Regions from separate parts of the Serratia sp. Ae19-1 genome, predicted to be linked through region 1. Evidence: riboswitches for the same ligand, from Rfam matches in the RefSeq annotation. Region 1 holds a riboswitch; each other region holds the start of a gene.
The links. A riboswitch is a leader RNA that binds a small molecule or an ion and turns the genes downstream of it on or off. The one in region 1 is predicted to bind thiamine pyrophosphate.
Positions count from the first base shown of each region.

Region 2: another riboswitch for thiamine pyrophosphate. It lies ahead of thiC (phosphomethylpyrimidine synthase ThiC); the one in region 1 lies ahead of thiM (hydroxyethylthiazole kinase).
Region 3: another riboswitch for thiamine pyrophosphate. It lies ahead of thiB (thiamine ABC transporter substrate binding subunit); the one in region 1 lies ahead of thiM (hydroxyethylthiazole kinase).
Region 4: another riboswitch for thiamine pyrophosphate. It lies ahead of tenA (thiaminase II); the one in region 1 lies ahead of thiM (hydroxyethylthiazole kinase).

Region 1 is NZ_JBCHWD010000007.1:87,126-94,799, reverse strand. Features, by position in the region: gene eno (phosphopyruvate hydratase) at 1-589, shown strand, start outside; gene AAIE04_RS19425 (AzlC family ABC transporter permease) at 656-1,366, shown strand; gene AAIE04_RS19420 (AzlD domain-containing protein) at 1,363-1,683, shown strand; gene AAIE04_RS19415 (AraC family transcriptional regulator) at 1,690-2,529, opposite strand; TPP riboswitch at 2,864-2,960, shown strand; gene thiM (hydroxyethylthiazole kinase) at 2,996-3,787, shown strand; gene thiD (bifunctional hydroxymethylpyrimidine kinase/phosphomethylpyrimidine kinase) at 3,787-4,587, shown strand; gene AAIE04_RS19400 (inhibitor of vertebrate lysozyme family protein) at 4,672-5,130, shown strand; gene gutQ (arabinose-5-phosphate isomerase GutQ) at 5,170-6,141, opposite strand; gene srlR (glucitol operon DNA-binding transcriptional repressor SrlR) at 6,134-6,907, opposite strand; gene gutM (transcriptional regulator GutM) at 6,991-7,347, opposite strand; gene srlD (sorbitol-6-phosphate dehydrogenase) at 7,393-7,674, opposite strand, start outside.
Region 2 is NZ_JBCHWD010000002.1:292,594-300,267, forward strand. Features, by position in the region: gene hemE (uroporphyrinogen decarboxylase) at 1-983, opposite strand, end outside; gene nudC (NAD(+) diphosphatase) at 1,022-1,789, opposite strand; gene AAIE04_RS06745 (Rsd/AlgQ family anti-sigma factor) at 1,891-2,394, shown strand; TPP riboswitch at 2,434-2,558, shown strand; gene thiC (phosphomethylpyrimidine synthase ThiC) at 2,673-4,616, shown strand; gene thiE (thiamine phosphate synthase) at 4,609-5,259, shown strand; gene AAIE04_RS06760 (HesA/MoeB/ThiF family protein) at 5,252-6,001, shown strand; gene thiS (sulfur carrier protein ThiS) at 5,998-6,198, shown strand; gene AAIE04_RS06770 (thiazole synthase) at 6,200-6,979, shown strand; gene thiH (2-iminoacetate synthase ThiH) at 6,979-7,674, shown strand, end outside.
Region 3 is NZ_JBCHWD010000005.1:231,935-239,608, reverse strand. Features, by position in the region: gene thiP (thiamine/thiamine pyrophosphate ABC transporter permease ThiP) at 1-748, opposite strand, end outside; gene thiB (thiamine ABC transporter substrate binding subunit) at 724-1,710, opposite strand; TPP riboswitch at 1,768-1,886, opposite strand; gene sgrR (HTH-type transcriptional regulator SgrR) at 1,924-3,585, opposite strand; gene sgrT (glucose uptake inhibitor SgrT) at 3,673-3,849, shown strand; gene AAIE04_RS16315 (sugar efflux transporter) at 4,003-5,199, shown strand; gene AAIE04_RS16310 (DASS family sodium-coupled anion symporter) at 5,344-6,816, shown strand; gene leuD (3-isopropylmalate dehydratase small subunit) at 6,854-7,456, opposite strand; gene leuC (3-isopropylmalate dehydratase large subunit) at 7,466-7,674, opposite strand, start outside.
Region 4 is NZ_JBCHWD010000003.1:340,410-348,083, reverse strand. Features, by position in the region: gene AAIE04_RS11840 (ABC transporter permease) at 1-618, opposite strand, end outside; gene AAIE04_RS11835 (ABC transporter ATP-binding protein) at 615-1,355, opposite strand; gene tenA (thiaminase II) at 1,352-2,035, opposite strand; TPP riboswitch at 2,098-2,200, opposite strand; gene AAIE04_RS11825 (LLM class flavin-dependent oxidoreductase) at 2,350-3,372, shown strand; gene AAIE04_RS11820 (Rossmann-fold NAD(P)-binding domain-containing protein) at 3,386-4,120, shown strand; gene AAIE04_RS11815 (GlxA family transcriptional regulator) at 4,247-5,233, shown strand; gene gap (type I glyceraldehyde-3-phosphate dehydrogenase) at 5,299-6,309, shown strand; tRNA gene AAIE04_RS11805 (tRNA-Asn) at 6,364-6,439, opposite strand; gene mtfA (DgsA anti-repressor MtfA) at 6,539-7,339, opposite strand; tRNA gene AAIE04_RS11795 (tRNA-Ser) at 7,432-7,521, shown strand.

The DNA.
Region 1 (7,674 bases):
GCTGGAAGCCATCGGCAAAGCGGGCTATGAGCCGGGCGTGGACGTCGGCTTGAGCATGGACATCGCGGCCGAGATGTTCTTTAAAGATGGCCGCTATCACCTGGCGGCGGAAGGGCGGACGCTGACGACCACGGCCTTTATTGATTACCTGGCGTCGCTCTGCGAGCGCTATCCGATCGTGCTGATGGAAGATCCGCTGGGGGAGGACGACTTCGAGGGCTGGATTGCGCTGACGCGGCGGCTGGGTGGCCAAATCGAGCTGGTGGGCGACGATCTGTTCACGACTAATCTGGCGCGTTTTGAACAGGGCATCGCCCTGAAGATGGCCAACTCCATTTTGGTGAAACCGAATCAGGTCGGCACGCTGAGCGAAACCATGAGCCTGGTGGCGTCAGCCAAGGCAGCCGGATACGGCGTCGTGTTCTCACGGCGATCCGGTGAAACCGAAGACACCAGCATTGCCGATTTGGCGGTGGCGCTGAACGCCACCAAGGTGAAGTTCGGTTCGCTGGCGCGCACCGAGGCGATGGGCAAATACAATCAGCTGCTGCGGTTGCAGGATGCGATCGCCGATGCGCAGGCCGTCTGAACCCGCCCGCGCTTTTTACCCCTTGCCCCGTTGCCGTGGGCAAGGGGGATCCACGAGAAGCCTACCATGAAGCCGATGCCTTTCTTTGTTCAGGGCAGTAAAGACGCCATGCCTCTGTTGCTGGGTTTGCTGCCCTTCGCCGTCCTGACCGGCGTCAGCGCCATTCAGGCGGGAATGACGCCCTGGGTGGCTCAACTGTCGTCGTTGTTGTTAATGTCCGGGGCTTCGCAAATTGCCGCTGCCACGCTGATGACGGCCGGCGCCGCACCGTTGGTGGTGATCGTCACGCACATTGCGATCAATTTTCGCTATGCCATCTACAGCGCCGGGCTGTCTCAGCTCAGGCTCCAGTTCAGCCCGCTGACCAAGCTGGCGGCGGCGCAGGTATTGATCGACCAGACTTACGCGCTGACGTTTTTGCGCTGCCAGGCCCAGCCGCTGAGCGCGAAAGAAAAAACGCTGTATTACTTCGGCACGGCGCTGCCGATGTGGCTGGTGTGGCAAACGGGGACGGCGGCGGGGATCCTCGCCGGTCCGTTAATTCCCGCCGCCTGGCATCTGGAGTTCGCCATCACCCTGTGCTTTATCTCGCTCCTGGTGCCAATGTTGAAAAACGCCCCCATCGTGGTGGCGGCCGCGGTTGCCGGGCTGGTTTCCGCCTTTACCTGCGGATGGCCCTATAACCTGGGGTTCTTGTTTTCGATGGCCGCGGGCGTCTTGGCCGGCGGTTTGTATCACAAGGGCAGAGGGCCTCAACGCAGCGAGGAGCCGTCATGAGCGAGACGACGATTCTATGGGTGCTGGCCATCAGCACGCTGGGCACGTTTTTACTGCGTTATTCCTTTTTGTGGCTCAACGATCGTGTGCCGTTTCCCGAGCGGGTGGGCGAATGGTTGAAACTGATCCCGGCCACGGCCATCGTGTCTCTGATCGTGCCGGCCCTGATCGCTTCACCCTCGGCGCTGTCGGCCGAAGGCGCGCCGAAACTGTGCGCGGCGATCGTGGCGACGCTGGTGATGTGGAAAACGCGCAACGCCACCTTGATGCTGTTGCTCGGGATGGCGGCGTTTTGGCTGATTCGCGGGCTTGGCTGACAACGCTCAGCGCGTGTTGGGCTTGTGCAATTGGTCGCGGTATTTTTTCGGCGTCACGTCCCGGTGGTGTTTGAAAAAGGAGATGAAGGCGCTGGTGGTGGAGAACTCGAGATAGTGAGCGATCTCGGTGATCGGTTTATCGGTGGTCAGCAACTCCAGGGCCAGTTTCAAACGCACCTGCTGGCGCCACTGCTGATAACACATGCCGGTTCCCTGAACGAACAGACGATGGATGGTGCGCTCGGAAGCGCCGCAATGGGACGCCAGCTCATTCAATCGCGGCACCATTTCACCTTTCAAATGGTAACACTGCAGGTAATTGCGCACCCGGGCATCGTTCGGCAAGGCCGGCCAGGCGGGGGAATGGGCGGCGACGCGGATTTTGTCGATGAGCAGAGATTGCAGATGGAACTCGGTTCCCGCCATCCAGTCGGTGTGGAAAGGGGAACGGCACATGGTTTCGATAACCTCTTCCAGCAGCGGAGTGAGGGTAAAGACCTCGACGTTTTTCGACAGCGGCGCGAAGCGCTGTTGGTCGAGATAGACGGCGCGAAAATCGACGTTGTCGCGCAGGATCACATTGTGGGCAACGCCGCCGGGGATCCAAAGCAACTGATGCGGCAACACGGAGCAAATGCGCGCTTCCAGCATGACGATAGCGGCGCCCGATTTGACGTAGACCAGCTGGCCTTTGGCATGCGAATGCATTCTTGAACGTAACGAATGTTCTTTCTCATCTGAGAAAGTGGCGTAGATCGACACGATGGGCGTATCGATGGCGTCGGGGTCAAAATGTTCATTAAGCAGATCTGAATTGACGAAGATGGATTCAGTGATTTCTGGCATAGCATCATGACTCATAAAATGTGTGGCTATAGTAATGAGAATTGATGAGTTGTGTCTAGCCCGTGCTTGCGTCGCTTGCATCAGGTCACGTTTTCGCTCCGGTTTGATAAGGAGTGAGCGTGTTTTCCCGCCTCAATGACGGCATCGGTTAGTTTTTTTATTATCAGTAAATTTGATGTTTTCGGGCCGCAGGCCGACGGCGGGCCGCTTCTGCCACATTCTGCCCAGCGTCTGCTCCGCCAGCGCACGGCCAATTTATTCGCTTGTTTGTCCGCGCCGCCGCTGGCATGATCCCGCTCAGGGATTAACGCAGCGTTGATCACAACCTATTGATTTTCATGACTCGGGGTGCCCTTCCTGGTGAAGGCTGAGAAATACCCGTATTACCTGATCTGGATAATGCCAGCGTAGGGAAGTCACGGCAGCCCAACCGGCGCCGCCTTCTTGAACGCCGGTTGGGAGGAATATGATCGCTCGACCTGATGCACTACCCGGCGCTCGCGCCGCGGCCTGTCTGACCCAATTCCAACAGCGGCCTCCGCTGATCCACTGCCTGACCAACGAAGTGGTGCAATCGCTGACCGCCAACGTGTTGCTGGCGCTCGGTGCCTCCCCGGCGATGGTGGTGGAGCCGCAAGAAGCGGCGCAGTTCAGCGCGTTGGCCGACGGCCTGCTGATCAACGTCGGCACCCTCAACGCGCTGCGCGCCGAATCGATGCGGGCGGCGGTGGCCGCCGCCAATCAGGCCGGCAAGCCCTGGACGCTGGATCCGGTGGCGGTCGGCGCGCTCTCCTACCGCACCGCCTTCGCTAAACAGCTGCTGGACGAGCAACCGGCGGCGATACGCGGCAATGCCTCGGAAATCATGGCGCTCAGCGGGTTGCTGGCCAGCGGCCGCGGCGTGGACAGCGGTGACGATTCGCTGGCGGCACTGCCCGCCGCGCGTGAGCTGGCGCGGCGCAGCGGCGCGGTGGTGGCGGTCACCGGCGTGGTGGATTACGTCACCGACGGCCAGCGCGACTGGGCGATCGAAGGCGGCTCCCCGCTGATGACGCGGGTGGTGGGCACCGGCTGCGCGCTGTCGGCGGTGGTGGCGGCGTTTTGCGCGCTGCCGGGCGATCGCCTGGACAACGTGGCGACCGCCTGCCGGGTGATGTCCCATTGCGGCGGCCTCGTGGCCAAACAGGCCGCCGGGCCGGGCAGCTTTACGCCGGCGTTCCTCGACGCGTTGTATCAACTGCGCGGGGAGGATCTGTGATGAAACGTATCAACGCGCTGACCATCGCCGGCACCGATCCCAGCGGCGGCGCCGGTATTCAGGCCGATCTGAAAGCTTTCTCGGCGCTTGGCGCCTACGGCACTTCGGTGATCACCGCGCTGGTGGCGCAGAATACCCGCGGCGTGCAGTCGGTGTATTACATCGATCCGGCGTTCGTCGCCGCGCAGCTGGACTCGGTGTTCAGCGACGTGCGCATCGACAGCGTCAAGATCGGCATGCTGGCCAACGCCGACATCGTGCAGGCGGTGGCCGAACGCCTGCGCCATTATCGGCCGGAGTTCGTGGTGCTGGATACCGTGATGCTGGCGAAAAGCGGCGATCCGTTGCTGGCGCCAGAGGCGGTGGCCTCGATTCGCAGCGAGCTGTTGCCACTGGTGTCGATCATTACGCCGAATCTGCCGGAAGCGGCGGCGCTGCTGGCGTGCGCGCCGGCGGAAGATGAAGCGCAGATGCGCGAACAGGGGCGGGCGCTGCTGGCGATGGGCTGCCAGGCGGTGTTGATGAAGGGTGGCCACCTGAGCGAAAGCGAGAGCCCGGACTGGCTGTTTACCGCAGAAGGCGAGCAGCGCTTTACCGCGCCGCGGGTCGCCACCCGCCACACCCACGGCACCGGTTGCACGCTCTCGGCCGCGCTGGCGGCGCTGCGCCCGCGCCATGCCGACTGGGCGGCGACGGTAGCCGCCGCCAAGGACTACCTGCAAAAAGCGCTGCAACAGGCGGATACGCTGGAAGTGGGGCACGGCATCGGGCCGGTGCATCATTTCCACGCCTGGTGGTGAGTCAACTTTTTGCCGCAACCGTGGTCTGACTAGTTCAGGCCCGGTTTTACGGGCGAAACCTGATTTAACCTAGGGAGAAGGACTATGACGGGACACCAGACGCTGCGTTGCGCCCTCTTCGGCGTACTGCTTAGCTTCAGCGCGGGCAGCTTGGCCCAGCAGATCGTCACCACATCGGATTTGATTCAGCAGCCGGGGTATCAGGCCAGCTGGCAAAATATGGTGAAAGGCCAGGCGCGGATGCCGGGCTGGGCGCGCAAGGGCGTCGGCACCTCTACGCCGGCGCAGAATCTGAACTGGAAGGGCAAAGAGTATCTGGTCGGCAACCTGTGCAAACCGCACGACTGCGGCAACAACTTTTTAATCGTGGCGTTCAGCGCGGATAAATCCCAGGCCTGGGGCGTGCGGGTCGAGGTGGCGGACCGGCCGGAAGCCGTCGATCACCCGAAGAAGTACGCCAAGTACCAGTGGCTCGGTAAGCCGGATGAAGATATGAAGGCGCTGCTGAAGCAGCAGTTCGAGAACAATCCTGACTGGAAATAATCTGGCTGGGGGCGCCGCTGCAGGCGCTCCCAGCACCGATCAGCCGATGCCGGCCTGATGCAGATCGTGCAGGTTGAGCGCCCCCACCAGTACGCCGTCCATATCGACCACCGGGGCTGCGCTGATGTGCTGTTCGTGCAGCGCTTCCAGCGCTTCGCCGGCACGCCACTGCTCCGGCAGCCGATAGCCGGGGCGGGTGATCGCCGGGCTGAGCGGATCCTGCAGGCTATTGCCTTTCACCAGCCAGCGGCGCAGGTCGCCGTCGGTAAACACCCCCACCACCCGTTGCTGCGTGTCGCAGACCGCCACTAACCCGAGCCCGGTGCGGCTCAGTTCCAGCATCGCTTCCATCACGTTGGCGCTTTCGCTCACGCGCGGCAGGCGATCGCCGGTGCGCATCAGGTGATGCACGCGGTTCAGCAGGCGCGCCCCCAGGCTGCCGCCCGGGTGCGAACGGGCGAAGTCTTCCGCGTTGAAACCGCGATGGCGCATCAGCGCCATCGCCAGGGCGTCGCCCATCATCAGAGTGTTGACCGCGCTGGAGGTCGGCGCCAGCCCCATCGGGCAGGCTTCGCGCTCGACGCCGATATCCAGTACGCAGGCCGCGGCCTGCGCCAGAGGCGACTCTTTGCCGCCGGTGATGGCGATCACCGGAATGCCGTTCTCCGCCAACAGCGGCAGGATCAGGTCCAGCTCTTTGGCGCGGCCGGAGTAGGAGATGAACACCACCACGTCGTCGGCGCCGATCATGCCGAGATCGCCGTGCAGCGCTTCCGCCGGGTGCACGAAGAACGACGGCGTGCCGGTGCTGGCCAGCGACGCGGCGATCTTCTTGCCGATATGGCCGGACTTGCCGATGCCGGAAATCACCGCTTTGCCACGGCAGTTCAGCAGCAGCTCGCAGGCGCAGACGAAGTTGTCGTCGAGGCGCGCCAGCAGGCGCTGCGCTTCGGTCAGCTCGATCTCCAGCGTTTCGCGGGCGAAGGCGAGCAGGGCGTTGGCGTTACTCATCGGGGTCTCCTACCAGAAAGATATTGATGCCTTTCGCCTGCAGGGCGGCGAGGTAATCGGGGTTGATGTCTCTGTCGGTGATCAGCGTGTCGACGGCGCTGAGTTCGCACACCACGTTCGGGCTCTTGCGGCCGAATTTCGAGGAGTCTACCAACAGAATAATGCGGCTGGCGGCTTCGCACATCGCCTTGCTGACGTTGTGCACTTCGTTGAAGGTGGTGACGCCGGCGTTGAGATCGACGCCGTCCGCGCCGATAAACAGCTTGTCGAAGCTGAATTGCTGAAACGCCGATTCCGCCAGGCTGCCGTGGAACGAGGCCGACTTCTTGCGGTAGGTGCCGCCGGGCATCAGGATAGTCTGATCGTTGTCCAGCTCCACCAGCGCGTTGACGATGGTCAGGCTGTTGGTCATCACCGTGATGTTGTTGAACTGTGCCAGGTGCGGCACCATCTGCAGCACCGTGCTGCCGGCGTCGAAGATCAGCGAGTCGCCGTCGGCGATCAGCGCCACGGCGGCGCTGGCGATCTGGCGTTTTTTCTCGGTGTTGATATGGGTTTTGCGGTCGATCGGCTGATCGCCGTCGTCGCGGCTGAGCACCACGCCGCCGTAGGTGCGGATCACCTCGCCTTCTTCTTCCAGCAGGGTGAGATCCTTGCGGATGGTGGTGCCGGTGGTGGAGAAATGCTCGGCCAGGGCGTCCACTGCCGTTTTGCCATGCCGCTGCAGATATTCAAGGATAGCGGCCTGCCGCTGCTTTGGTTTCATCGCGATTCCCGTTCACAAGAGTTGGGCATTTCCTCTCGCTGAATAATTCACTATGAAAGGTAATGTCTTTTAATGTGAAAATATCACGATTTGGGTTCAATCGCTAACGATAGTGCAGACTGGCATGCGCGATCCTCGGGGAAGATCACATCCGGGCGTAAATCCTGCTGATGCAAACCGTGCAATCGAGGCAGCGGGCGGGGCCGGGCGAAAACGGTCAGGCCGCGCAGCAACAGGCTGCCGCACACCCGCCGATCGGCGTCGAAGGCCAGCGCCAGCACCACTCGCGGGCGAAAACGGCCACCGGAACGGCCGACGCCGACGACGCCCAGCCGGCACAGGCCGTCGAAGGCGCGGTTGAAGCGCTGCAGTTGCCACCAGCCGAAGGCGATTTGCAGCAGCCAGGCCAGCAGCGCGAAGGCGATCAGAGCTTGTGTCATGGAGTTCTCCTTAGCCCCCTCTGCTGAAGGGGGCGTCGATTGGCGTCAGAACATCACCTGGCCGCCGGTGATGTTGATCGATTGGCCGGTGCAGTAAGAGGCCTTATCGCTGGCGTAGAACAGCAGGGTGTTCAGCACGTCCTGGTAGTCGCAGCCGCGTTTCAGCGGCACTTTGTCGATGTAGTACTGCTCCACCTGATCCGGCGCGATGCCCAATTTTTGCGCGTACTGTGGCAGCAGCGACTGGAACATCGGCGATTTCAGCAGGTTGCCGAGCATCAGCGAATGCACGGTGATGCCGTACTCCGCCAGATCGAGCGCCAGCGA
Region 2 (7,674 bases), on a different contig from region 1:
CCGTGGCCCAGGTTGAACACATGACCGTTGCCGTGGCCGAAACCGGCCAGAATGGTCTCCACTTCTTCCGCGATGCGCGCCGGAGAAGCATAGAGCATCGACGGATCCATATTGCCCTGCAGCGCCACTTTGTCGCCTACGCGACGGCGCGCGTCGGCGATGTCGGTGGTCCAGTCCAGCCCCAGCGCGTCGCAGCCGGTGGCGGCCATCGCCTCCAGCCATTGCCCGCCGCCTTTGGTGAACAGCGTCACCGGCACGCGGCGGCCGTCGTTTTCACGCAGCAGACCATCGACGATCTTGTGCATGTAGTGCAAAGAGAACTCGCGGTAGTCGCGCCCGGTCAGTACGCCGCCCCAGGTGTCGAACACCATCACCGACTGCGCACCGGCCTTGATCTGGGCGTTGAGGTACAGAATCACGCTGTCCGCCAGCTTGTCCAGCAACAGGTGCAGCGTCGCCGGTTCGGCATACATCATCTTCTTCAGCTTGGTGAAGGCCTTGCTGCTGCCGCCCTCGACCATGTAAGTCGCCAGCGTCCACGGGCTGCCGGAAAAGCCGATCAACGGCACTTCGCCCTTCAGCTCGCGGCGGATGGTGCGCACCGCGTTCATCACATAGCCCAGCTCCACTTCCGGATCGAACACCGGCAGTTTGTCGACGTCGGCACGACAGGTGACGGGTGAGCTGAAACGCGGACCTTCGCCGGCTTCAAAGTACAGGCCAAGCCCCATGGCGTCAGGAATGGTGAGAATGTCGGAGAACAGGATGGCGGCGTCCAGCGCATAGCGGCGCAGCGGCTGCAGCGTGACCTCACAGGCCAGCTCCGCGTTCTTGCACAGCGACATGAAATCACCGGCCTGGGCGCGGGTTGCCTTGTACTCCGGTAAATAACGACCGGCCTGGCGCATCATCCATACGGGGGTCACATCCACCGGCTGACGCAACAGCGCGCGCAGGTAACGATCGTTCTTCAACTCAGTCATTTATGGGGCTCCCTTAATAATCTGCCGGCCATTGTACATTATTCTGCCCGGCACAGCGCCACGGTGTCCTCAATCAAGCGGCGTGCCACGGTGCCGGGCGGCGGCAACAGCGGCAATTGGTCGTAACGATACCAGCCGGCGTTGAGCAACTCTTTGGGATCGTGACGGATTTCGCCCTGATGGTAATCGGCCATAAAGGCCATCATCAGCGAGTGCGGGAACGGCCAGGGTTGCGAAGTGACATAGCGCAGGTTTTTGATTTCAATGTTGCTCTCTTCCATCACTTCACGCGCCACCGCCTGTTCCAGCGTTTCGCCCACTTCGACGAAGCCGGCCAGCACCGTGTGAATGCCGCCGCGATGGCGCACGTGCTGCGCCAGCAGGATCTGATCCTCGCGCCGAATGGCGACGATCACGCAGGGCGCGATCTGCGGGTAGTAGCGCTCCTTGCAATGGCCGCACAGGCAGGCGCTTTCGGTGCGGCTGAGGTGCATCTCATGGCCGCAGTAGCCGCAATAGCGATGGGAGCGGTAGAAATCCGCCAGCTGCACGCCGCGCCCGGCTAGCTGGAACAAGCCGCGATCCTGATCCAACAGCTGACGCACCGAGCCCATCTCCCGCGGCATAGCCTGGCGCACCAGCCAAACCGGCGCGCCCTCCCATTCACCGATGGTGCGCGCCATGTGGCCCTGCAGCCCGAGGGCGGCGGCCGTTCCCGACGGCAATTCACCGTTCGGTAACCAAAGTTTGCTTTCATGGCTGACGATCCACCAGCCGTTTTCATTGCCCGTTAATGCAAGTTCCATATCGTTGTTGCACAACCTCAGCTTCACTGGCACTCTACGAATCGGCTTTGTTACATTTTAATAACTTACCGGTTACTTTTATTACTTACACGGAGTCAAACATGCTCAACCGTTTGGAAAGGCTGACTCAGCGCGTTGGCGGTAGTAATGAATTAGTTGATCAATGGCTTCAGGCCCGCAAGCAGTTGCTGGTCGCCTACTGCACACTGGTAGGCCTCAAACCGAATAAAGAAAAGCATACGCCGCTGAATGAAAAAGCGCTGGAGAACTTTTGCCACAACCTGGTGGATTACCTCTCCGCAGGGCATTTTCATATCTATGACAGAATTATCAAACAAGTGGAAGGCGCGGCCAGTCCGAAAATGTCGCTGGCGGTGAACATCTATCCCAAGCTATGGGCCAATACCGAACAGATCATGGCGTTCCACGATCGCTATACCGAAGTGGATATCGATCAGGAGGTTTGTCTGGAGTTCCATCAGGCCCTGTCGGATATCGGCGAAACGCTGGCGGCGCGCTTTGCGCTGGAAGATAAGCTGATCCTGCTGGAGGCGGAAGCCGCGCAGCAACCGCTGCCGGACCAGGCGCTGGATCCGGCGCGTTAAAATTTTATAGTTTTTTTTCTTATCCCTCCTATACTGGGGTGCATCTTGTCGGAGTGCCTAGCGCCTGATTTGTTCATCGAATCAGCCAGGCTGAGACCGTTAATTCGGGATCCGCGGAACCTGATCGGGTTAATACCCGCGAAGGGAACAAGAGTAATCTATCGCCACAGGCACGGCCCTCTTTTTGCGGGCGCCCTGCCTTATCGGCCACCATCATTACTCCCTCCGAACTCCAGACAAGCAACTTTCCCAACCCAACACACTGGTAGGAACTTGCTATGTCTAACGTTAATCCACCGCGCGCCCGCAAAGCGCAACGCGAAGCCGCCCAGCAGTTTATCGACACGCTGCAAGGTATGGCTTTCCCTAACTCACGCCGCATCTACCTGCAGGGCTCGCGCAGCGATATCCAGGTGCCGATGCGTGAAATTCAGCTCAGCCCGACCCTGGTCGGCGGCAGCAAAGATAATCCGCAGTATGAACAGAACGAGGCGATCCCGGTGTATGACACCGCCGGCCCGTACGGCGATCCGCAAGCCGAGCTCGACGTGCACGCCGGCCTGGCCAAGCTGCGCGCCGGCTGGATCGACGCGCGCGGCGATACCGCCACCCTGAGCGGCGCCAGCTCCGGCTTCACCCAACAGCGGCTGGCGGACGAAGGCCTCGATCACCTGCGTTTCGAACACCTGCCGCTGCCGCGCAAAGCGTTGCCGGGCAAGTGCGTCACCCAATTGCACTACGCCCGTGCCGGCATCGTCACCCCGGAGATGGAATTCATCGCCATCCGCGAAAACATGGGGCGCGAGCGCATTCGCGGCGAGGTGCTGCGCCACCAGCATCCGGGCCAGAGCTGGGGCGCCAACCTGCCGGACAACATCACGCCGGAGTTCGTGCGTCAGGAAGTGGCCGCCGGCCGCGCTATCATTCCCGCCAATATCAACCACCCGGAGGCGGAGCCGATGATCATCGGCCGCAATTTCCTGGTGAAGGTGAACGCCAATATCGGCAACTCGGCGGTCACGTCGTCGATAGAAGAAGAAGTGGAGAAACTGGTGTGGTCCACCCGCTGGGGCGCAGACACCGTGATGGATCTCTCCACCGGCCGCTATATTCACGAAACCCGCGAATGGATCCTGCGCAACAGCCCGGTGCCCATCGGTACGGTGCCTATTTATCAGGCGCTGGAGAAGGTCAACGGCGTGGCGGAGAACCTCACCTGGGAGATGTTCCGCGATACGCTGCTGGAACAGGCTGAACAAGGGGTCGACTACTTCACCATCCACGCCGGCGTGCTGCTGCGCTACGTGCCGATGACCGCCAAACGCCTGACCGGCATCGTGTCGCGCGGCGGCTCGATCATGGCCAAATGGTGCCTGTCGCACCATCAGGAAAACTTCCTCTATCAGCACTTCCGTGAAATCTGCGAGATCTGCGCCGCCTACGATGTCTCGCTGTCGCTCGGCGACGGCCTGCGCCCCGGATCGATTCAGGACGCCAACGACGAAGCCCAGTTCGCCGAACTGCATACGCTGGGCGAGCTGACCAAAATCGCCTGGGAATACGACGTGCAGGTGATGATTGAAGGCCCGGGCCACGTGCCGATGCAGATGATCCGCCGCAACATGACCGAAGAGCTGGAACACTGCCACGAAGCGCCGTTCTACACCCTCGGTCCGCTGACCACCGACATCGCCCCGGGCTATGACCATTTCACCTCCGGCATCGGCGCGGCGATGATCGGCTGGTTCGGCTGCGCCATGCTGTGTTACGTCACGCCGAAAGAACACCTCGGCCTGCCGAACAAAGAGGACGTCAAACAGGGCCTGATCACCTACAAGATCGCCGCTCACGCCGCCGATCTGGCCAAAGGCCATCCGGGCGCGCAGATCCGCGATAACGCCATGTCCAAGGCGCGCTTCGAATTCCGTTGGGAAGATCAGTTCAATCTGGCGCTCGATCCGGCCACCGCGCGCGCCTATCACGACGAAACCCTGCCGCAGGAGTCCGGCAAGATCGCCCACTTCTGCTCAATGTGCGGGCCGAAATTCTGCTCGATGAAAATTTCGCAGGAGGTGCGCGACTACGCCGCTGCCCAAGAGGCCGCCAAGCCGATCGAGGTGCAGCTGACCGGCATGGAAAAAATGTCCGCCGAGTTCCGCGCCCGCGGCAGCGACCTGTATCACAGCGCCACCTCGCTGCAAGAGGAGACCAGCAATGACTGATATCACTACCCCCTTCCCGGCAACGCCTCACAAACTGGGGCTCTACCCGGTGGTCGACAGCGTAGAGTGGATCGCTCGCCTGCTGGAGGCCGGCGTCACCACGATCCAACTGCGCATCAAGGATCTGCCTGACGAGCAGGTTGAACAGGATATCGCCGCCGCCATCGCGCTGGGCCGGCGTTATCAGGCGCGGCTGTTCATCAACGATTACTGGCGGCTGGCGGTCAAACACGGCGCCTACGGTGTGCATCTGGGCCAGGAAGATCTCGATACCACCGATCTGGCGGCCATCCATCGCGCCGGGCTGCGGCTGGGGGTCTCCACCCATGACGACGCCGAGCTGGCGCGCGCGCTGGCGGTGAAACCTTCCTACATCGCGCTGGGGCACATCTTCCCCACTCAGACCAAAGACATGCCTTCGGCACCGCAGGGGCTGGCGGAGTTGAAACGTCACATCGCCGATTTGGCGGATTACCCGACGGTGGCGATCGGCGGGATCAGCATCGATCGCGTTCCGGCGGTGCTGGCGTGCGGCGTCGGCAGCGTGGCGGTGGTCAGCGCCATCACCCAGGCGCCGGACTGGCGCGCGGCGACGGCCGAGCTGCTGCGGCTGATCGAGGGCGAGGATCCGAACGATGCTTAACGATCGGGAGTTTTTGCGCTACAGCCGCCAGCTGCTGCTGGAGGACGTCGGTCCGGAAGGCCAGGAGAAACTCAAGCGCGCCACGGTGTTAATCGTCGGCCTCGGGGGGCTCGGCTCCCCGGCTTCACTGTATCTGGCCGCCGCCGGCGTCGGCACGCTGCTGCTGGCCGACGACGACCAGCTGCACGTCACCAATCTGCAGCGGCAAATCCTTTACCGCAGCGACGATACCGCCACCGGCAAGGCGGCGTTGGCGCAGCGCCATCTGCAGGCGCTGAACCCTTTGGTGGAGCTCATCCCGCTGGCGCAGCGGCTGCAGGGGCAAGCGCTGCGCGACGCGGTCGCCCGCGCCGATCTGGTGCTGGACTGCTGCGACAATATGGCGACCCGTCATGAGGTCAATGCCGCCTGCATCGCCGCCGCCAAGCCGCTGATCAGCGGCAGCGCCGTCGGTTTCAGCGGCCAGCTGCTGGTGCTCGAGCCGCCCTACGCGCACGGCTGCTATGCCTGCCTGTACCCGGAGCAGGAAGAGCCGCAGCGCAACTGCCGCACCGCCGGGGTGCTCGGCCCGGTAGTGGGCGTGATCGGCACCCTGCAAGCGCTGGAGGCCATCAAGATGTTGGCCGGCATGCCTTCCCCCCTCAGCGGCAAACTGCGGTTGTTCGACGGCAAGCAACAGAGCTGGAGCACGCTGCAACTGAGCCAGGCCCGCGCCTGCCCGGTATGCGGAGGCGCGGCATGAAGATCCGTTTGAACGATCAACCGCTGGAGCTGGCGCAGCCGCTCAGCGTCGCCGCCCTGCTGAGCCAACTGGAACGCCACCAGCCGGGCACCGCGCTGGCGATCAACCAAACCATCATCCCGCGCGCCGACTGGGCCAACCATTTGGTGCAGGACGGTGACGACATTTTGCTGTTTCAAGCGATCGCCGGAGGCTGACATGCTGAAAATCGCCGATACCACTTTCTCTTCTCGTCTGTTCACCGGCACCGGCAAGTTCGCCACGCCGGCGTTGATGCTGGAGGCGCTGGCAGCCTCCGGTTCACAGCTGGTGACCATGGCCATGAAGCGCGTCGATCTGCGCGGCGGCAATGACGCCATTTTGGCGCCGCTGCAGCAGTTGGGCGTCAGGCTGTTGCCCAACACCTCCGGCGCCAAAACCGCCGCCGAGGCAGTGTTCGCCGCCCGGCTGGCGCGCGAAGCGCTCGGCACCCACTGGGTGAAACTGGAGATCCATCCCGATGTGAAATACTTGCTGCCGGATCCGATAGAAACGCTGAAGGCGGCGGAAACGCTGGTGAAAGACGGGTTTGTCGTGCTGCCTTACTGCGGCGCCGATCCGGTGCTGTGCAAGCGGCTGGAAGAGGTGGGCTGTGCGGCGGTGATGCCGCTCGGCGCACCTATCGGCTCCAACCGCGGTCTGCGCACCCGCGACTTCCTCGAGATCATCATTGAGCAAGCCAGGATACCGGTGGTGGTCGACGCCGGCATCGGCGCGCCAAGCCACGCGCTGGAAGCGATGGAGCTGGGCGCCGACGCGGTGCTGGTGAATACCGCCATCGCCGTGGCGCGCGATCCGGTGCAAATGGCGCAGGCGTTTCGCCTGGCGCTGGAGGCCGGCGAGCTGGCGCGCAGCGCCGGGTTAGGCGCGAGCCAGCGCGGCGCGATCGCCTCCAGCCCGCTGACCGCCTTCCTCAGCCAACCCGAGGAGGCGCAGTGATGGCCGACGACTTCAGTAGCCGCTGGCAACAGCTGGATTGGGACGACATTACGCTGCGCATCAACGGCAAAACCGCGCGCGACGTGGAACGTGCGTTGAACGCCGACAAGCTGACGCGCGACGACTTTATGGCGCTGATCTCCCCCGCCGCCGCGCCGTACCTGGAACTGCTGGCGCAGTGCGCGCAGCAGCTGACCCGGCAGCGGTTCGGCAACGTCGTCAGCTTCTATGTGCCGCTGTACCTGTCCAATCTGTGCGCCAACGACTGCACCTATTGCGGCTTTTCGATGAGCAACCGCATCAAGCGCAAAACGCTGGATGCGGCGGAGATCGCCCGCGAATGCGCAGCCATCCAGGCGTTGGGGTTCGAACATCTGTTGCTGGTCACCGGCGAACATCAGACCAAGGTCGGCATGGACTATTTCCGCCAGCACATTCCGGCGATCCGCCGCCATTTCAGCTCGTTGATGATGGAAGTGCAGCCGCTGGCGCAAGAAGAGTACGCCGAACTGAAAACGCTGGGCCTGGACGGCGTGCTGGTGTATCAGGAAACCTACCATCCGGCCACCTATCTGCAGCACCACCTGCGCGGCCAGAAGCAGGATTTCCATTGGCGCCTGGCCACGCCGGATCGCCTGGGGCGCGCCGGGATCGACAAGATCGGCCTCGGCGCGTTGATCGGCCTGTCCAACAGC
Region 3 (7,674 bases), on a different contig from region 1:
GGATCAGCGCCAGCATGGCGGCGCGTCCCAGATCGTAGTCGTAACTCAGCGCCTGGTAGATCGCCAGTTCGATGGTGGTGGCCTGCGGCCCGCCGCCCAGCGACAGCACGGTGGCGAAGCTGGCGAAGCACAACATGAAGATCAGCGCGCCGCTCGGCAGGATTTGGCGGCGCAGCGCCGGCCATTCGACGAAGCGGAACTGCTGCCAGCCGCTCATGCCCAGTTGGGCGGCCAATTGGCGCTGTTCCACCGGAATATTCTCCAGCGCCTGCAGCAACAGGCGGGTCGCCAGCGGCAGGTTAAAGAACAGGTGCGCCAGCAGAATGCCCTGCAGGCCGTAAGGCGAGAAGCCATACTCCACGCCCAGCCAACCGCACAGCGTCGCCAGCCAGCCCTGGCGCCCATAGACGCTGAGCAGGCCGAACACCGCCACCAACACCGGCAGTACCAGCGTCATGGCGCACAGCCGCAGCAGCAGTTGCCGGCCAGGGAAACGGCGGCGATAGAGCGCGCGCGCCAGCGGGATGGCGGGCAGCACCGAGATCAGCGCCGATAGCAGCGCCTGCCAGAAGGTGAAACGCACCACGTGCCACAGATAGCTGTCCTGCGACAGGCTGCGCCAGTCGCTGTCCGGCGCGTGACGCCACAGCGAACCCATCGCCAGCGCGGCGACCAGCAGGATCACGCCGGCGGCCAGCAGCCCCGGCCAGAGCCAGCGGGGGATCAGCGGCTGACGGCGGTTTGCCATGCCCGGATCCAGCCGCCGCGTTGTGTGGCCACCTCTTCGGCGCTGTACTGCAGCGCGGTATGCGGTACGTTCATCTGTTCAAAGCCGACGGGCAGCGGAGTGTTGATCACCGGGTACATCCAGTTGCCGGTCGGGATGGTGTTCTGGAATGCCGGCGTCACCATGAACTGCATGAAACGTTCCGCCAGTTCGGGCTGTTTGGCGGCCTTCAGCTTGCCGGCCACTTCCACCTGCAGGTAGTGGCCTTCGCTGAACATGGCGGCGGCGTAGAGGTCTTTTTTCTCTGCGATCAGGTGATAGGCGGGAGAGGTGGTGTAGCTGAGCACCAGATCGCCTTCGCCTTTCAGGAACAGGCCGTAGGCTTCACTCCAGCCTTTGGTGACGGTGACGGTCTTCTTCGCCAACTGCTGCCAGGCGGCCGGCGCCTTGTCGCCATACACTTTCTGCATCCACAGCAGCAGGCCGAGGCCCGGCGTGCTGGTGCGCGGATCTTCGTAGATCACTTTCCAGTTGCGATCGCTGCTGACCAGCTCCTGCAGGCTTTTTGGCGGGTTCTTCAGTTTTTCTTTGTTGTAGACGAAGGCGAAGTACCCGTAGTCGTAAGGCACGAAGGTCGCGTCCTGCCAGCCGCCCGGCACCGTCAGTTTGGCGCTGTCGACGCCGCTCGGCGCGAACAGGCCGGTTTGCTGCGCCGCCTGCAGCAGGTTGTTGTCCAACCCCAGCACCACGTCGGCGGCGCTGTTCTTGCCTTCCATGCGCAGGCGGTTCAGCAGCGAAACGCCGTCCTCCAGCGCGACGAACTTCAGTTCACAGTCGCACTCGGCCTCGAAGGCTTTCTTCACCGCCGGGCCAGGGCCCCAGTCGGCGGCGAAGGAATCGTAGGTGTAAACCGTCAGCGTTGGCTTGGCGAACACCGGCGCGGCGCACAGCAGCAATAAGCAGGGCAGATATTTTTTGACCACGTTGCACTCCTGAGAAATAAGGGGGCAAGGGCATCTGAGGGGGCGAGGCGGCGTCGCCGGTTCGCTGGGCTCAAATCCCTCCGCCGGTATTGACCGGATCAGGTTCGACGGGTGTGCTCTCAGCGGAAAATCGGGCGTGTGATACGCAGTGAATTTCCGCACCCCGTTGAGACGGCGCTATTGTAAAGATTAACCGGCCTTGACGAAAGGCGCTTATGCCTCCGGCGGGGCAAACCAGGCGGACTTGAAGTCGAACCAGCCGAGGGTGTTCATCCGCACGCCGCGCATGCTGCGCTGGCCGTGCAGCTGCAGCCAGTGGTGGAACAGCGGATGCAGTTGATGATCGCTGACCAGACGTTGGCAAAACTCCGCCAGCGGCAGGCGGTTGGCTCGCCACAGCGCGGCGTCCTGCGCCAGATCCTCGTTCATGCAGTGCTGCATCAGCGGCAGTTCATACAGTGTGGCGAACAGCGAAAACTCCAGCGGCAGATAGAAGTTGGCGCTGCCGAGCCACAGATCGCTGCGCGCGTCCCCCTGGTGCCAGGTGGCGTAGTCCACGCTTTGCACGATCAGGCGGATGCCGTGCTGCGCCAGCAGCGGCTCGATCGCCTGACGGATGGCGTGAAACTCCGAATGCTCATTGAAGTGGGTCATCGTCAGTTCGGTCAGACCCGGCGGCTTGGGCTGCTGCGCCAGCGCGCGGTTGTGGTGCCAGCGCGGCAGCAGGCCGTACGCCGGCGACCAGTAGCGCTGATAGAGCGGCCCGGCGTGGCTCAGCAGCGAAATGGGATTGATCAATTCGCACAGCCAGCTGCGAATGGCGGGATCGGCCGCCAATGGGGAGCGCCGATCGAACAGCAGGAAATAACAGCCCTCTTCCAGCCGGCTTTCCAGTTCATTGTTGGCGGTTTCATCGCCCTGCAGCTGTACGCCTGAGTGCACCAGCTCTTCGGAGAATTCCGGCAGCACCCAGATATTCACCTCATCGATCAGCGCCCGGTAGCCGAAATAGTCGTCGAAGGCGTGGATCTTCATCTGGCTGGGGAGATTGCGCACCACGCGGTATGGGCCGGTGCCGATCGGATGGCGGGCGAAGTCCGGCAGCTCGCGCCATTCGCGCGGCAGGATCATGGCGTGTACGCTGCCTAATAGCCAGGGCAGCCAGTGATCGGCGCTGCGCAGATGCACGTCGACAACGAACGGCGTCGGCGAGGTGACGCTTTCAATATGCGAGAACAGCGGTTGCGAGGTCAGACGCGAAAGCGAACTGATGACGTCCGCCATCTCCAGCTCGCGGCCGTGATGAAAATGGATCGCCGGGCGCAGGTAAAACCGCCAGTGCAGCGGCGTCAGCATTTGCCAATGGTGGGACAGGTCGGACTCCAGTTCCCCGTTTTCCTCATTTATGCGCGTCAGGCCGTTGAAGATCTGGCGCGCCAAATGGGTCTCCGAACGCCGCAGCGCCGAGCCGGGCAGCAGGTTGTACAGCTGCCGGTAGTAGAGCACCCGCAGGATGTGTTTCCCCTGGCGGAAGCTGCGCCCCAGCTGCGACAGCAGCATCTGGCGTACCACGTCTTTGTCGCCTACCAGTTGCACCAACTGATCGATGCGATCCTGTTCCAGCAGCTCCTCGGCCCGCTGTTGCTGCAGCGCCAGGCCGGTGTAATGGAAGGTGAGCCGCGAACGCTTGCCGCGCCCCGATTCCGCCTGCCAGGTGAGCCAACCCTCCCGTTGCATGGCACTCAGCAGGGAGCGCACATGCCGCCGCGAGCAGCTGAGCGCCTCCGCCAGCGCCTGCAGCGTGGTGTCGGTGGTTTCACCGTGGCAGCGCTGCCACAGACGGATGAACTGCTGCTGCAATCTGGACGTGGACATAAAAGAGGAACACTCCCGCCTCAAGTCGTCAATTTTTCTTTCCCTATATTACGCCGATAATTTTCATCAATGAAAGGGGAGGGCGTAATGATGAAAGCTTTCTTATCCAAACAGTTCTATCAGCGCTATTTCCGCGCGGTGCGCCGTCAGCATGCCGACTGGCTGAGCGTGGTGCCCGAACAGGCGCGGCTGGCGATGCTGGCGCACCTGACGCAATGGGACATCAAAGAGATGACCGACAAGCAGTACCGCGAGCACCTGTAGGGGCTGCGGCGACAAGTTTCTGAGTAATGGTGCTGTTTCACCAGCCAGTGGGGCGACCCACTGGTTTTTTTATGCGTGGTCAGGGCGATGCGCTTGCATTTTTCTCGCCGTGGCCTAAGGTTTCACTTTCGTTTTGAGGTCAGGGAAGACGATATGCAACGCCTGAGCCGGCTGACACTGCGCATCAACCCCATCTTTGCCGCATTCCTGCTGATCGCTTTTCTTTCCGGCATCGCCGGCGCGTTGCTGACGCCGACGCTCAGCCTGTTTCTGACCACCGAGGTGAAAGTGCGGCCGTTGTGGGTCGGGCTGTTTTATACCGCCAATGCGGTAGCCGGCATCCTGGTCAGCTTCCTGCTGGCCAAGCGCTCCGACACCCGCGGCGATCGACGCCGATTGATCCTGCTGTGCTGCCTGATGGCGGTCGGCAACTGTCTGTTGTTCGCTTTCAATCGCGATTATCTGACGCTGATCACCGCCGGGGTGTTGCTGTCGGCGATCGCCAACACCGGCATGCCGCAGATTTTCGCGTTGGCGCGTGAATACGCCGACAGCGAGGCGCGTGAAGTGGCGATGTTCAGTTCGGTCATGCGTGCCCAGCTTTCGCTGGCGTGGGTGATTGGCCCGCCGCTGTCGTTTGCGTTGGCGCTGAATTATGGGTTCACCGTGATGTTTCTGATCGCCGCCGCCACCTTCGTGATTTGCGCGCTGCTGGTGTGGTTCACGTTGCCATCGGTGCCGCGCGCGGCGGAGCGCAATGAGCTGCATGGCGGTGCCTCTGCGCCGATCGCGCCCGCCGGCGCCTGGCGCAATCGCGACGTGCGGCTGCTGTTCATCGCTTCGATGCTGATGTGGACCTGCAACACCCTGTACATCATCGACATGCCGCTGTATATCACCGCCGATCTCGGGCTGCCGGAAGGGCTGGCCGGCGTGTTGATGGGCACCGCCGCCGGGTTGGAAATCCCGGCGATGCTGCTGGCCGGTTACTACGTCAAGCGCTTCGGCAAACGCAATATGATGCTGTTGGCGGTGACGGCGGGCGTGCTGTTCTACCTTGGGCTGACGATGTTGGCGACCAAGCCGGCGCTGCTCGCTCTGCAGCTGCTCAACGCGGTGTTTATCGGCATTGTCGCCGGTATCGGCATGCTCTATTTTCAAGATTTGATGCCGGGCCGACCGGGCGTCGCCACCACGCTGTTCACCAACAGCATCTCCACCGGGGTGATCCTGGCCGGGGTGCTGCAGGGCGCACTGGTGGAGAACCTCGGTCACTACTCGGTGTACTGGCTGGCGGCGCTGCTGGCGCTGGCGGCGCTCTGGATGAGCGCCAAAGTGCGTGAAGTGTGAGGTCAAACGGCGGCATTCTTGATGCAAGTCATTGAGAATGCTAAACCGGACGCCCAAGCTGAAGGCATATGGAGCGCGATTGTTGCGTCCACGCCCGTCTCGCTATTGAGACGCCGCCTCGTTGTTTAGAACAGTGGGAACGTTATGGATAAACTCACACCGCTCAAACCGCTTCCTTCCCTGTGCGCGCTCGCCGCCACGCTGATCATCTGGTTCCTCATTCCCGTCCCCGAAGGCGTTGCGCCCAACGCCTGGCAGCTGCTGGCGCTGTTTATCGGTACCATCATCGCCATCATAGGCAAGGCGATGCCGATCGGTGCGGTCTCGGTGATCGCCATCGCTCTGGTGGCGGTGACCGGCGTCACCAACCCCGGCAAGCCGGGCGCGGCGCTGGACGACGCCCTCAGCGGCTTCTCCAACCAGCTGATTTGGCTGATCGGCTTTTCGATCATGATCTCCCTCAGCCTGAACAAAACCGGACTGGGCGCGCGCATCGGCTACTATTTCATCTCGCTGTTCGGCAAGAAAACGCTGGGCATCGCCTACGCGCTGACGCTGGCGGAAACCACGCTGGCGCCGGTGACGCCGAGCAATACCGCGCGCGGCGGCGGCATCATTCACCCGATCATGAAGTCGATCGCCGACAGCTTCGGCTCTAAACCCGAACTTAATACCTCCGGCAAGATTGGCCGCTATCTGTCGCTGGTGAACTACAACATCAACCCGGTCACCTCGGCGATGTTTATCACCGCCACGGCGCCTAACCCACTGATCGTCAGCCTGATCGCCAAGGGCACCCACGGCAACTTCGAGCTGTCCTGGTCGATGTGGGCGGTCGCCGCCCTGGTGCCGGGGCTGTGTTCGCTGATCGTGATGCCGCTGGTTATTTACCTGCTGTATCCGCCCGAGGTGAAAAGTACGCCGGACGCGCCGCGCTTCGCGCGCGAAAAACTGCAGGCGCTGGGGCCGGTGACGCTGCCGGAAAAAATCACCCTCGGGGTGTTCGCGCTGCTGCTGGTGCTATGGGCCGGCATCCCGGCGATGATCTTCGGCCCGGCGTTGGCGGTTAATCCCACCACGGCGGCGCTGATCGGCCTGGCGGTGCTGCTGGCCAGCGGGGTGCTGAGCTGGGAAGACGTGCTGAAACATAAAGGCGCCTGGGATACCGTGGTGTGGTTCTCGGCGCTGGTGATGATGGCCAGTTTCCTCGGCAAGCTGGGGCTAATAGGCTGGCTGTCGCAAACCGTGGGCAACGGCATCGACCGTATGGGCATGAGTTGGGTGGGCGGCACGATCTTGCTGACCATTATCTATTTGTATTCTCACTATTTCTTCGCCAGCACCACCGCGCACGTGACGGCGATGTTCGCCGCCTTCTTCGCCGCCGGCATCGCGCTCGGGGCGCCGCCGGCGTTGCTGGGCCTGATCCTGGCGTTCTCTTCTTCGCTGATGATGTCGCTGACCCATTACGGCACCGGCACCGCGCCGATCATCTTCGGCTCCGGCTATGTGACGCTGGGGGAGTGGTGGAAAGCGGGATGGGTGATGAGCGTGGTTAACCTGCTGATCTGGATGCTGATCGGCGGGGCATGGTGGAAGCTGCTGGGCTACTGGTGAGGAAAAAATTCACCCGCCGGGCGGCGGGTGAAAGGGATCAGTTCAGAAATGCCGGCTGCTGCGCTTCGTAGCGGGAGATGTCCGCTTCGTGCTGCAGCGTCAGGCCGATGCTGTCCAGTCCGTTGATCATGCAGTGGCGGCGGAAGCTGTCTATTTCGAACGGATAGCTTTTGCCGCCGGCGTTGACCGTCTGGTTCTCCAGATCCACCACGAACTCTGTTCCCTCGTTGGCGTCCACCAGTTTGAACAGCTCGTCCACCTGCTGCTCGCTCAGCGTCACCGGCAACAGCTGGTTGTTGAACGAGTTGCCGTAGAAGATATCGGCGAAGCTCGGCGCGATCACCACTTTGAACCCGTAATCGGTCAGCGCCCAGGGGGCGTGTTCGCGCGAGGAGCCGCAGCCGAAGTTTTCGCGCGCCAACAGGATGCTGGCGCCTTTATAGCGCGGTTTGTTCAGCACGAACTCCGGGTTCGGTTGCTGGCCGGCGTCGTCGAGGAAGCGCCAGTCGTTGAACAGGTGCTGGCCGAAACCGGTGCGGGTGACCTTCTGTAAAAACTGCTTGGGAATAATGGCGTCGGTGTCGACGTTGGCCGCATCCAAAGGCACCACTAAGCCGGTATGTTGAGTAAATTTAGCCACGTTAGCCCCTTAGTGAATATCACGGATGTCGGCGAAGTGACCGGCGACGGCGGCCGCGGCGGCCATCGCCGGGCTGACCAGGTGGGTGCGCCCACCGCGGCCCTGACGCCCTTCGAAGTTACGGTTGCTGGTGGATGCGCAGCGCTCGCCCGGATTCAGGCGGTCGTTGTTCATCGCCAGGCACATCGAGCAACCCGGCAAACGCCATTCGAAACCGG
Region 4 (7,674 bases), on a different contig from region 1:
CAGCCCTTCGGCCGAGCCGACCCATTCGCCGATGATGGCGCCGATCGGCGCGACCGCAGCGGCCATGCGCAGGCCGGAGCCGAAGGCCGGCAGCGCCGCCATCAGCCGCACGTGCCGCAGTTGCGCCCAGCGCGAAGCGCGCATCGTGCGTGCCAGATCGAGATAGTCGTTGTTGACTCGGCGCAGCCCGTCGAAGAAGGCCGACACCACCGGGAAGAAGATCACCAGCACCGCCATCGCCACCTTGGCGCTCATGCCGAAGCCGAACCACAGCACCAGCAGCGGGGCCAGGGCGAACACCGGTATCGCCTGGCTGGTGAGCACCAGCGGCATCAGCCAACGCTGCAGGCGCGGCGAGAAGATCATGCACAGCGCCAGCGCCGCACCGAGCAACACGCCCAGAACCAGCCCGCTGACGATCTCCGAAGCGGTGACCAGCGTGTGCCAGGCGAGGTAGCCGCGCCCGTCCCACAGCGCCTGCGCCACCGCGCCCGGCGTGGGCAGCAGAAAGGCCGGGATGCCGCTTTGCCCTGCCAGCCACCACAGCAGCAGCAGGCCGGCGAACACCGTCAGCCCGCGCCGCAGGCGGGTAAGCCCGCGTTCTTTGGCGATATTCATTGCGCCGCCCTCACCATCTGCTGCAGCAACTCGGCCTGGCTTTTCAGCAGGTCGGCGTCATCCGGCGCGCGCGGCGGCTGCCCTTTGATGCAGTGGCTATCGTCGAGACCGAGCGGCCAGGGTGACAGCACCAGCAGGCGGTGGCTCAGACGGCAGGCCTCCATCGGATCGTGGGTGATCAGCAGCACGGTGTTTTGCGCCAGCAGCTCGGCGGCCAGGCTCTGGATTTCGGCGCGGGTAATGGCGTCCAGCGCGGAAAAGGGCTCGTCCATCAGTACGATCGGCTGGCGTTCGTAGAGCGTGCGGGCGATGGCGGCGCGCTGGCGCATGCCGCCGGACAGCGCGGCGGGCAGGCTGCGGCCATGCGCGGCCAGGCCCACGCGTTCAAGCAGGTGCGCCGCCCACGCCCGATCCGGCGCTTCGCCGCGCAGCCGCGAGCCGAGGGCGACGTTCTCCTCGATAGTCAGCCAGGGGTAGAGCAGGTCTTTCTGCCCCATGTAGGCGATGCGCCCGGCGATCGGCAGGCCGTCGCTGCCGCTCACCGTGCCTGAGCTGGCCTGCGCCAGCCCGGCGATGATCTTCAGCAAACTGGTTTTGCCGGCGCCGCTGGCGCCGAGCAGAGCGACGAAGCTGCCGCCGGCGATGTCGAAGCTCAGCCGGTCGAAGACGATTTGCTGACCGAAACGCAGGCTGAGATCCCGCACCTGGATGCCGGGCGGGAGAAGCGGGGAGGTCATGAGGCGTTCAGCCCCATTTGCCAAAATGCCGATTCCAGCTGGGTGGCGGTGGTGAAAATCTGCGCCAGCTCGGTGAGGCGGCTCTGCGCCCCGCGCTGATGGCCGACGGTCTCCAGCAGTTCGATGGCGGCGCGCACGCCGGCCAGATAGCCCTCGTCTCCGTAGTTGCGGATCCAGGAGGCGTAAGGATTACCCTCCATTTTGGTGGCGGGATCGTGCAGCAGCCGCAGGCCGATTTCGGCATAGCCGGCCACGCAGGGCAGCAGGCCGGCCAGCAGATCGAGGGCGTCGCCGGCATGGCCGATATCCAGCACGTAGCGGGTGTAGTTCATGGTCTCCGCCGCTTCCGGCTGGGCGGCGATCTGCGCCTCGTTCAAGCCCCATTCGGCGCAGTAGGCCACGTGCAGCGGCAGTTCGGCGACGATGCCGTTGAGCGAGGCGGTGGCGGCGCGCATCTCCGGCAGGGTGCGCAGCTTGCTGACCAGCAGCGCGTAGGCGCGGGCGAAGTGCAGCAGGAACAGATAGTCCTGGGTCAGGTAGCGACGAAAAGCGCGTTCGGGCAAGGTACCGGCGGCCAGCTGCTGCAGAAACGGGTGATCGACGTAGTCCTGCCAGTGGCTGCCGGCTTGTTGCCGCAGCCGGCCGTAAAGACCGCTTTCGAACAGGGTGGTGATGGACATGGGACCTCCTTGAGTCAGTGGAGATCCGGGCACGCTGAGGTATGAACAGGCAACGGGTGATTGCGTTGTTGCCTAACCGTCCCTTCGCTGGCATGACCCAGATCAGGTTCAAAGGGTTCGGCTTACGCCATCTCAGCCCGTAACAGGACACCCCTCGGAGCTGCTTGTTATACGACATTTGTTTTTTGATTACAATCGTCGGGCGGCGGCGCGGCAATCGGTTCGTTTAGTGCGATCGGGGGCGATTTTGCTGGCGCAGAGCGCGCGGTTTTTGTCACTGTAGGCCTATGTTTTGCCTTTGAGGACGATTCCCGATGAAAAAGATTGGTTTTCTCTCGTTTGGCCACTGGTCGCCTTCCGCTCAGTCCGGCACCCGTTCAGCGGCGGATGCGCTGCTGCAGTCTATCGATCTGGCGGTCGCCGCCGAAGATCTGGGGGCGGACGGCGCCTATTTTCGTGTGCACCACTTCGCGCGCCAGCTGGGATCGCCATTCCCGTTGCTGGCCGCCATCGGCGCCAAAACCCAACGCATCGAGATCGGCACCGGCGTGATCGACATGCGCTATGAAAACCCGCTGTATATGGTGGAGGACGCCGGCGCGGCGGATCTGATCGCCGGCGGGCGTTTGCAGCTCGGCATCAGCCGCGGCTCGCCGGAGCAGGTGATCGACGGCTGGCGCTATTTCGGCTATGCCCCGGCCGAGGGGGAAACCGACGCGGACATGGCCCGCCGCCATACCGAAGTCTTTCTGGAAGCGCTGCGCGGCGAAGGGTTCGCTGAACCCAATCCGCAGCCGATGTTCCCCAATCCGCCCGGGCTGCTGCGGCCGGAGCCGTTTTCCGCCGGGCTGCGCGATCGCATCTGGTGGGGTGCCGGTTCGAACGCGACCGCCGTCTGGGCGGCGAAGCTGGGTATGAACCTGCAAAGCTCGACGCTCAAGAACGACGAGACCGGCGAACCCTTCCATATCCAGCAGGCCAAGCAGATCCGCGCCTATCGCGCCGCCTGGCAAGAGGCCGGCCATGCGCGCGAGCCGCGGGTTTCCGTGAGCCGCAGCATCTTTGCGCTGGTGGATCAGCGGGATCGCAATTACTTCGGCGGCGGCGGCAAAGAGGGCGATCAGCTAGGGTATATCGACGCGCAGACCCGGGCGATCTTCGGCCGCAGCTATGCCGCCGAGCCGGACGCGCTGATCGAGCAGCTGGCGCAGGACGAGGCCATCGCCGAAGCGGATACGCTGCTGCTGACCGTGCCTAACCAGCTGGGCGTGGATTACAACGCCCACGTTATCGAATCGATTTTAACCCATGTCGCGCCGGCGCTCGGCTGGCGCTAAACGGAGGACTGGCATGTCACGTATTTTCATTACCGGCTCGGTGGACGGGCTGGGCCGCGCCGCCGCGCAAACGCTGTTGGACGAAGGGCATCAGGTTATCCTGCATGCGCGCGCCCCCGGCCGTCTGGAGGCAGTGCGCGATCTGCTGGATCGGGGCGCGCAGGCGGTGATTGGCGACCTGTCCGAGGTGCAGCAAATCCGGCAGGTCGCCGAGCAGGTGAATCGCCTCGGCCGCCCGAATGCGGTGATCCACAACGCCGGCATGTTCACCGGGCCGCAGGTGATGCCGGTGAACGTGATAGCGCCCTATCTGCTGACGGCCCTGATCGAACGCCCCGATCGCATCGTCTACCTGAGCAGCAGCATGCACTTTGACGGCGTAGCGGAACTGAACGGCGTGGATTGGCTTGGCGGCGCAGCCGGCTCCTATTCGGACAGCAAGCTGTTCGTCACCGCGCTGGCCGCCGCCGTGGCGCGCCTGTGGCCCGGCGTCATCAGCAGCGCAGTCGATCCCGGCTGGGTGCCGACCAAAATGGGCGGCGCGGACGCGCCCGACGATCTGGCGCTGGGACACGTGACGCAGGCGTGGCTGGTGAGCAGTGATGAGCCGCAGGCCCTGGTTTCCGGCGGTTATTGGCACCATCAGCAGCGGTTGGATCCTCATGCGGCGGTGCACGACGAGGCGTTTCAAACGGCGCTGCTGGCGCAGTTGGCGCGCGTGAGCGAGGTGAGTTTGCCTCAGGCCTGATGGCCGCGTTCTCCTGGCCCGTCGGTGGTTATCGGCGGGCTTTTTTATGCCCGCAGGGTGAACCGACGGGGCTTTTCTTATACAGTGGTTGCCTGGCCTGTTTTGATTGTTATTTATATTATCGCCATGCACACATTTCTGATTATCGTCCCCGAAGGGGGCATGCTGTTCGAAGCGGCGGGCATCGCCGATATTCTGATGCAGGCCAATCGCCTGAGCCCTGCCGAGGCGCCGCTGTATCAGATCGCGGTCGCCACCACGCAATCCCATCGGGTGGTACACGGCCTGTCCGGTCTGAGCCTGCTGGCCGATCATCGCCTGGCGGATCTCGATCCGGCCCTGCCGCGCGATACCGTCATCGTCGCCGGCAAAGGGGCGACCGAAGAAGAGGGCGCCCTGGTGGCGGATTGGCTGCGCCGCGCGGCCCCGCAGGCGCGCCGTATCGCCTCGGTCTGCGGCGGGGCTCTGCTGCTGGCCGAGGCCGGCTTGCTGGACGGACGACGGGCGACCACCCACTGGCGGCTGGCGGAAACGCTGCAGGCGCGCTTCCCGCAGGTGCAGGTCGAAAACGGCCCGATCTACGTGCAGGACGGGCCGATTTGGACCTCCGGCGGCGTCAGTTCCGGCTTCGATCTGACGCTGGCGTTGGTGGAGGACGACTACGGCTTCGTACAGGCCCGCGAAGTGGCACAGGACCTGGTGATGTTTCTACGCCGCCCCGGCGGGCAGGCGCAGTTCAGCCGCTACCCGCTCAACCAGGCCAAATCGCCGGGCCCGATCCGCGACCTGCAGTCCTGGATCCTGGAGAATCTCGCCGACGATCTCAGCGTCGATCGGTTGGCCGAGCGCGTGGCGATGAGCCCGCGCAACTTTACCCGGGTGTTCACCCGCGAGACGGGCATTTCTCCCGCCAAATTCGTCGAAGAGGGGCGGTTGCATACCGCCAGGCAGCGCCTCGAGCAGAGTGCAGAAGGCATCGAACAGGTCGCCCTGGCCACCGGCTTCGGCAACGGCCTTAACCTGCGGCGCGTGTTTGAACGCAAACTGCAGTTGACCCCGAGCGAATACCGTGAGCGCTTCCATGCGCGCAATTTGGCGCAAATTGATTGGTAAACGTCATTTACGCCGCCTCGGGGCAGGGCTAGATTTGAGGCAAAGCCCAAAACGAGGAGATCATCATGGTGAGAGTAGGCATTAATGGCTTCGGCAGGATCGGACGCAACGTGCTGCGCGCGGCGCTGGGGCGCAGCGATTTCGAAGTGGTGGCGATCAACGATCTGACGGACAGCAAAACGCTGGCGCACCTGCTGAAATACGACACGCTTTCCGGCACGCTGGCGGCCAGGGTGGAAGCCGGCGACAACCAGCTGCTGCTGGACGGCCGGCCGATTCAGGTATTTTCGCAGCGCGATCCCGCCGAGATCCCTTGGAGCAGCGTGGGCGTGGACGTGGTTATCGAAGCGACGGGCTTCTTTACCGACAAGGCCAAAGCGGAAGTGCACATTACGCACGGCGGCGCCAAGCGGGTGATTATCTCGGCGCCGGCCAAGAACGACGACATTACCATCGTCATGGGCGTTAACGACTCGCTCTACGATCCGGCGCTGCATAAAGTGGTCAGCAACGGCAGCTGTACCACCAACGGGCTGGCGCCCGCCGCGCAGGTGTTGCATCAGGCGTTCGGTATCGAATACGGGCTGATGAACACCACTCACGCCTATACCAACAGCCAGGCGCTGCATGATCAGCCGGAAAAAGATCTGCGCGGCGCGCGGGCGGCGGCGGAATCGATCGTGCCTTATTCCAGCGGTGCGGCCAAGGCGCTCGGCAAGGTGATCCCGGATCTGGACGGCCGGTTGACCGGTTACTCGCTGCGGGTGCCGGTGCCGGTGGTTTCGATCGTCGATCTGACGGTGACGCTGAAACGCCCGGCGACGGTGGAGGAGATCAACGCCGCTTTCCGCGCGGCGGCGGCGTCCGGCCCGCTGCAAGGGATCCTGGGGTACAGCGATGAACCGCTGGTGTCGAGCGACTACCGGGGCGATGCGCGCTCATCGATTATCGATGGTTTGTCCACGCTGGTCATCGGCGGCAACCTGGTGAAAGTGCTCGCCTGGTATGACAACGAGTGGGGCTTCTCCAATCGGTTGGTCGATCTGGCGCTGCTGATGGAAAAACGCGGGCTGTAAACGTCCAATAGCAAAAAGCCCGCTTAAGTTTCCTTAAGCGGGCTTCTCTAAATATGGCTCCTCTGACTGGACTCGAACCAGTGACATACGGATTAACAGTCCGCCGTTCTACCGACTGAACTACAGAGGAATCGTGTGAACGGGGCGCATGATATCCAGCAGCCCCGGGTGTGTCAACGCTAAATTGCCTTGAGCGGTTCGACTGCTCGGTATCTGAGCAATGCGCTCGTCAATCAGCCCATTGCGCGTCGTTTTCCGCCTGGGTGCGCAGCAGACGCGCCAGCGGATCCTGGCGGTAGAAGCGGCAAAAGTGCTGATACAGCGCCGGGAAGCGTTCGGCCAGCAGCTCGGGGGCGCTGAAAAAATACTCCGACAGCACGGCGAAGCACTCGGCCGCATCGGTGGCGGCGTAGGCGTCCATGCTGGCGGCCTCTTCGCCGACCATGTCGATCTCGTCCTGCAGGCTTTCCATCGCGGCGTGCAGATCGTGTTCCCAGGCAGCCACCTCGCGCAGCGGGATCGGCGGCACGCCTGTGGCGACTCCGCCGTTGCGCATATCCAGCTTGTGCACCGCTTCGTGGATCACCAGGTTAAAACCGGAAAGATCGAAAGAGTCCTGCACGTCTTGCCAATTGAGCACGATCGGCCCCTGTTCCCAGCTTTGGCCAGACTGCACCACCGGCCCCGAGTGCACCAGGCCGATCTCGTCCTGCCATTCGTCTTCCACCACGAATGGGGTAGGGTAAAGCAGAATTTCGTTGAAGCCGTCGAGGCACTCCGCGCCGAGCTCCAGCACCGGCAAGGCGAACAGCAGGGCAATGCGCGCCTGCATTTGTGAAGTGAGCTGCAGCCCCTGCAGCGGCACGATGCGCTTTTGCTGCAAAATCTGCCCGGCGACGGCCACCAGCCGCTGCCGCTCCTGCTCATCCAGCGGCGAGAGCAGCGGGATCGCCAGCGCGTCCTGCCACTGGGCCTGAATGTCTGCCTGGGGTTGAGAGGGTTGAGTCGCTTTCCACGGCCATTTAATCATCAGGTTGCTCGTAAAGTCATCACTTGAACGTTCGGCTGCATGCTAGTGCTGTAAAAATGCCGCAAAAGCGGGCATGATAGCAAGCGTTGTCAGGAGAGATGCCGGAGCGGCTGAACGGACCAGTCTCGAAAACTGGAGTAGGGGCAACTCTACCGGGGGTTCAAATCCCCCTCTCTCCGCCACTTCCCCCCACGTTATTACCCATCGATTCAAATTCCTTTTCATTTTCTTCTGTCTATTGCGCTGTAACCATTCGATTTGCAACGTGTTTGCGTTGGTCGGCATCCCGTTTCGCATTATAACCCGTGCATTATCAACGAATAGCATTTTGCGAT